One region of the Sporomusa sp. genome, then DNA from elsewhere that is predicted to be linked to it. Evidence: riboswitches for the same ligand, from Rfam matches in the RefSeq annotation. Region 1 holds a riboswitch; the other holds the start of a gene.
The links. A riboswitch is a leader RNA that binds a small molecule or an ion and turns the genes downstream of it on or off. The one in region 1 is predicted to bind glycine.
Positions count from the first base shown of each region.

Region 2: it holds a riboswitch for glycine, as region 1 does, so the genes downstream of both, AC29Z1_RS11695 (amino acid permease) here and gcvT (glycine cleavage system aminomethyltransferase GcvT) in region 1, are expected to answer to the same signal.

Region 1 covers NZ_JBYKYF010000255.1:467-3,892, forward strand. Annotated here, with positions in the region: gene serS (serine--tRNA ligase) at 1-1,149, shown strand, start outside; glycine riboswitch at 1,215-1,301, shown strand; gene gcvT (glycine cleavage system aminomethyltransferase GcvT) at 1,584-2,687, shown strand; gene gcvH (glycine cleavage system protein GcvH) at 2,807-3,196, shown strand; partial or broken gene gcvPA (aminomethyl-transferring glycine dehydrogenase subunit GcvPA) at 3,199-3,426, shown strand, end outside.
Region 2 covers NZ_JBYKYF010000177.1:2,842-6,267, reverse strand. Annotated here, with positions in the region: partial or broken gene AC29Z1_RS11700 (phenylacetate--CoA ligase family protein) at 1-713, shown strand, start outside; glycine riboswitch at 1,406-1,481, shown strand; glycine riboswitch at 1,485-1,566, shown strand; gene AC29Z1_RS11695 (amino acid permease) at 1,759-3,138, shown strand; gene AC29Z1_RS11690 (L,D-transpeptidase family protein) at 3,297-3,426, opposite strand, start outside.

The DNA of each region.
Region 1 (3,426 bases):
TTAGCCGAGGTTGAGGCCCTCAAAAACAAACGAAACACGGTTTCGCAAGAAATTAGCAAAAAGAAAAAGGCGGGTGAAAATGCCGATGATATGATTGCTGAAATGCGGGAGGTAGGCGATCGCATAGCAGCCATTGACGCCAAAGTAAAAGAGACCGAAGCCGCACTGTCAGCCATTCTGATGAGCATACCCAATGTGCCTCATGATTCGGTACCAGTAGGAAAAGACGAGCAGGATAATCAGGAAATACGCCGATGGGGAACACCGCGCGAGTTTGATTTTGAACCTAAACCTCACTGGGAAATTGGCGAAAAGTTAGGTATTCTGGATTTTGAACGTGGTGCAAAGGTAACTGGTGCCAGATTTACCTTTTATAAAGGTTTGGGATCTCGGTTAGAACGTTCGCTTATCAACTTCATGCTGGATTTGCACACTAAGGAGCATGGCTATACCGAATTTTTCCCACCGTTTATTGTTAATGAAGCCAGTATGATTGGTACTGGTCAATTGCCTAAATTTGCCCAAGATATGTTTAAACTGGAAGGTCTGGACTATTACCTTATTCCTACCGCCGAAGTGCCTATTACCAACTTGCACCGACAGGAAATTTTAGATGCCAAGGATTTGCCGCTCAACTATACTGCCTATAGCGGCTGTTTCCGGGCTGAAGCCGGGGCCGCCGGCCGAGATACCCGCGGCCTGATCCGTCAGCATCAGTTCAACAAAGTAGAATTGGTGAAGTTCTGTCTGCCGGAAGAGTCCTATAATGAGTTGGAAAAATTAACACATAACGCCGAAAGAGTGCTGCAACTATTAGGTTTGCCGCACCGGACGGTCCTGTTATGCACTGGCGATATGGGCTTTTCTTCAGCCAAAACCTATGATCTTGAAGTATGGCTGCCCAGCTTTAACACTTATCGCGAAATTTCTTCCTGTTCTAATTTCGAAGACTTCCAGGCTCGCCGCGCTGAAATTAAGTTCCGTCGTGGACCCAAGGCCAAGCCTGAGTTTGTGCATACCCTGAACGGTTCTGGGGTAGCGATTGGCCGGACTGTGGCGGCAATCTTAGAAAACTACCAGCAAGCAGATGGTTCGGTGATTATTCCTGAAGTACTGCGTCCCTATATGGGCGTCGATGTAATTAAGTAATTGGCTATTGACAGCCATCTTAGTCCTTTGTTAAAATTTAGAAAACAAATAAATATTTGTAAGGGATGATGGTTATAGGAGAGACCGTATGTGCGGCGCCGAAGGAGTAAGCCCTTTGTCAAACTCTCAGGCAAAAGGACTATAACCGGACTATACTCTGGAGAGCACATCCGTTCATGCGGGTGTCACCGATGGGGAGCTCCTGTGGGGGCAAATCTCTCAGGTAAACGGACAGAGGCAAAGAGAATGATTTCACTTTGCCTCTGTTTTTTTATTTTTTAACAGAAAGCCTGACTTTTGAGAGGTAGCAGAATACTAGCGATGTTTACCATTATCAGCGGTTGGCACAAGCCAAATGTATTCCAGAATGTGTTTTTGAGGTAATAATGGAATGGGTTGCAGCTTGGAAATTCTGATAAAAAGGAGAGGATGATATGACAGCAAAGCAGACGCCACTCTATGAGACCCATGTCAAATATGGCGGCAAAATGGTTGAGTTCGGCGGCTGGCTGCTTCCCGTGCAGTATACGGGAATACTGGAGGAACACAAAGCAGTGAGAGAAAGGGCTGGCTTGTTTGATGTGTCTCACATGGGTGAGATATTGGTGAAAGGGCCTGATGCCCTGGACTTTTTGCAGAACCTGGTAACGAATGATGTCTCCTTGATGGCAGATAACCAAGTACAGTATACACCAATGTGCTACCCGGATGGCGGCACTGTGGATGACTTGCTGATTTATAGGCGCAGCCTGGATGAGTACTTGCTGGTTGTTAACGCCGCCAATATTGATAAAGACTGGCAATGGCTGCAGGATTATTGCGGTACATATCAGGTAACGCTAACCAACTTGTCGGCAGAAACAGCTGAGCTGGCATTACAGGGACCGTTGGCGGAAACGATTGTAAGTAAACTAACCACGGCAACACTGACAAATTTGAAATATTACTGGTTTATTCCTGAAACTAAGATGGCGGAGAAGAAGGTTATGATTTCCCGAACCGGCTATACCGGAGAAGCTGGCTTTGAAATATATTGCCGTCCGGAAGATGCTGCTTATCTCTGGGAAACTATAATGGAAGCCGGTAAGCCCTATGGCGTACTGCCTGCCGGACTTGGCTGCCGGGATACTTTGCGGTTTGAGGCCGGACTGCCATTATACGGGCATGAATTATCGCCCATGATTACTCCAGTGGAGGCTGGTTTGGGCAAGTTTGTCGCTGTAGATAAAGGCCGGTTTAACGGGCAGGCGATTCTAACAGAGCAAAAGCAAACTGGAACTCAACGGAAACTAGTCGGGTTTGTGATGCTTGGACGGGGTATACCACGTGCTGAGTATCCGGTTACCTACCAAGGCCGCCGAATTGGCACAGTAACTACAGGGTCCTATGCGCCGACACTGGATAAAAATTTAGGGCTGGCGTTGGTGGATGCCGAGTATGCTGGTATTGGTCAGAATTTTGATATTGAGATTCGCGGAAAACAGATTCCGGCTAAGGTTATTGCTACCCCATTTTATCAGCGGCCTAAACTGCGATAATTTTGGTTTGTGAAAAGCAGGTCGTAAGGCGCAAATTGGCTTAAATAAGTTTGACTGAAACTCAGATGGGATACATCCCACTGATTCTAAGAATCACTTTAGCGAAAGGGGAAATAAGAATGAATATTCCTAAAGAGCTTAAGTATTCCAAAGATCATGAATGGGTGAGACTGGAAGGAAACATAGCAACTATTGGGATTACCGATTATGCTCAATCTCAACTTGGGGATGTAGTTTTTGTCGAGTTGCCGGAAGTTGGAACTGAGCTGACTAGCGGGAGTGGACTTTCGGTAGTAGAATCGGTTAAGGCCGTATCAGACGTGTATTCGCCGCTTTCCGGGAAAGTAACTGCTGGTAACGAAACTCTAGCTGATAGACCTGAGATGATTAACCAGGATCCTTATGGTGAGGGATGGATTGCTAAAATCGAAATTACTGACGAAGCTGAGTTAGCTGAGTTATTAGACAGTGAGTCTTATGCGCAACTGATTGCTGAGGGAGGGCATTAATCATGCCATGGAGTTATCTGCCGCATACGCCGTCAGACCGCATGGCCATGTTGGCAGCCATTGGGGTAAATGCGGTTGAAGATTTATATGCCGATATTCCCGTTGAACTGCGCCTACATCGCCTGCTGCAGCTACCGGCAGCTATGTCTGAGCCAGAACTGGCGGCCCATTTGGCAGCCATGGCCGGACGGAATCACCATACGGGTGAATATGCCTGCTTTCTTGGCGCT
Region 2 (3,426 bases), on a different contig from region 1:
TTTCCTCTCCTTCTTATATGACAGGCCTGACACGGGCGGCCGAGCGCCTGGGGTATCGTACGTGTCTGGATAAGATAATCCTCGCAGGTGAAGTGCTAACATCTGAGCATACACAGCTTTTCACCAGTTATTGGGGGGCAGCCGTCTTTGATAGCTATGGATCAACAGAGATTGGGAGCGCCCAAACCATTGCTTTACCGGAATGTACAGCCTTTCATTTGAACGATTTGCATCTTATCACCGAAATTATTGATCCAATGACAGGCAAGCCGGCTGATGAAGGTGAATTAGTATTTACTACTATCCGAAGAGAAGGTATGCCGCTCATCCGGTACCGGTCTGGCGATAAAGCGCGTTGGGCTGAGTGCGGCTGTTGGCTGCCCCTTAAGGCTATTAAGCTTTTGGGGAGAACCGATGACATGATTGTAGCCGGAGATATGAATATTTATGGCCGAGTTATTGCTGACGCAGTAGGAAATATTCCCGGAACCACCGGTAGAGTGCAAATCACAGTAACCAAAGAAGGGCTGACAGATAAACTGTCAATTACGATTGAAGGTCATACAACCGAGGCAAAAATACGGGAGGCTTTGCTTACATCATATCCGGAACTGGATACAAACTTGAAAAATGGCAATTTGTATTTAACCATTGAGCAGGTTGATATTCTGGCTTCACAGATAAAAAATGTAAAAGTATTGGATTTAAGATGACTTTAGTGCCTGTGAATGTACAGACTATCGGGCGCTACCTTTGTTTCAACAATATGTAGTGAAAATCTTAAGGATAGTTTGACTTAGATAAATTTAGCTAAATAAAAAAGACACCATCCATTGGATGGTGACCCTATATCCTATATATTGCACTGTGCTTTTACTCAGCAGGATTAAATGACGCCAGCTAAGTGAACTAAGTTTAACACATATAAGGTGACTGCTACAAATACAAAAGCGGCCCCCCCTAGTTTAATTGCTTCCATAATTTCACCTCTTTTCTTGACCATACTTCAGCCGATACCTAACAGGTTTGAGGGAACGACTGATTACAACGAGTGTGACTGGATAAATATAAGGCTCTTATAGGGTACTCCTATTTAAGTATTCACGCAAGCTGCGTTTTGGAGCATATTAATAGAAATTTGGTGCTGATGTGACAAAATGGCTAATTAGGTAACATATGGTTAAAAATTCCCTTGATAATTTACGTATAATATAAAATAATCTAAATAAAGTTAATTTAATGGATTTTTTTAAAAAATAGAAAGATACAAAGGCTATATATCCCATTAAATCAAAGGATATAAGTGGATAAATCAGCGCTACATGGAACATCGATATTTTTATTGACATTTATAAAAAGTGGTGGTAGAGTATGTAAGTAACCTAAACTTAATACCGAAATTCGTATGAAGATAATGGGAGAGAGATTGTATAATCCGCCGAAGATGTTATGCTTTCAGGCAAAAGGACCGTTATTGGACGAAACTCTGGAGAGCCTCGATAGAGCACCGAAGGAGCAAGCTGATTTATTTTTAAATTAGTGAATCTCTCAGGTAAAAGGACAGAGCCGATTAGCTATTTTGTGAGGCCAAATGTTTATTTGGTCTCTTTCTGTATTTTATGGGGCCAGATTTTGCTAATTTGGCCTCTTTTTGCTCTTTCGGAGGACGGTGTGGTGATTTTTGGTAATAAGTGTTAACTTTGCGCTCATAGTAACGCAGATCTAAAAACAGTAACACTAAGAAAGGCGGAAATGTTTATGATGGAAAATCAAAGTTTAGCGAGAGGACTGAAAAATCGCCACGTTCAATTGCTTGCGATTGGTGGGGCAATTGGTACAGGACTATTTCTGGGGTCAGGTCGGTCTATTCACTTGGCAGGCCCATCTATTTTATTTGCCTATATCATAACAGGGATCATTTGTTTTTTTGTTATGCGTGCCCTTGGCGAATTATTGCTTTCTAATTTAAAATACCATTCTTTTGTCGATTTTGTACGTGAGTATCTGGGAAACGGAGCTGCATTTATTACTGGTTGGACTTATTGGTTTTGCTGGATTTCCCTTGCTATGGCTGACGTAACAGCTGCTGGCATGTATATACAGTACTGGTTCCCCGATATAGCCCAATGGGTTCCCAGTCTTATGATTTTAGTAGTATTACTCATTATGAATCTTACTGCAGTGAAGCTGTTTGGTGAAATGGAATTTTGGTTTGCCTTAATTAAAGTAGTTGCCATTCTATCATTGATTGTCATTGGTACATTCATGATTATTAAAGGTTTTGCTACTGATGCTGGTGCATCCAGCTTTTCCAACCTCTGGAGTCATGGCGGTTGGATTCCTAATGGGTTAAGCGGCTTTATTCTTTCCTTCCAAATGGTTGTTTTTGCATTTACCGGTATCGAATTGGTTGGGTTGACCGCTAGTGAAACGGAAAATCCGGAACGGGTTATTCCTAAGGCTATCAACAATATTCCTATCAGAATTATTATCTTCTATGTCGGAGCACTGCTGGTCATTATGAGCATATATCCATGGACTGCCATTAGTCCGGCTAAGAGCCCGTTTGTCCAGGTATTTTCTGCTATGGGGATTGCGGCTGCTGCATCGATTGTCAATTTTGTTGTTTTAACATCAGCGGCATCGGCTGGTAACAGTGGGATTTTTAGTACAAGCCGTATGGTTTACTCTCTGGCACAAGAAAATAATGCGCCTGAATCCATGAAAAAATTAACCTCCAATCGTATTCCGGCTAATGCGACTATGATGTCGACAATTGTTGTTCTGATAGCGATTATTCTGCAATACATTATGCCGGAGGGTGTATTTGTACTAATTACCAGTATATCCACATTCTGTTTTATCTTTATTTGGGCTATTATTACTATCTGCCATTTAAAATACCGTAAAACCAATCCTGAACTAGCTGCTAAAAATAAGTTCAAAATGCCGTTATATCCAATCATTAACTATATAATTTTAGCGTTTTTTGCTTTTGTTTTAATTTCACTGGCACTCAATGAGGAAACTCGTGTAGCCCTGTTTGTGACACCTATATGGTTTATCATGCTGGGTGTGATATACAGGATATGTAAATCAAGAACGAAAGCGGAAGAGGGACAAACTAGTTTAGTATAATGTATGATGTAGAGGCTGTCTCCCAGTAAAAAAGGAAACAACAGGGTCAGCGTATTATTTTGTCTTATAATGTATTGCAACATACAAGAATCGGGTAATTTAACAAAAGACACCATCCCAATGGGTGGTGTTTTTGTTCATAAGGTGTATAACGATGCTTACAATCCCATTAAATCAAGTGTTTTTCTATCAACTATACCTGTAGGTTTAAGGCCATGATCATGTTGAAAGCGCTTAACTGCAGTCTCGGTTTCTTTATTAAAAAAACCGTCAGCTCTTTCTTCTAGG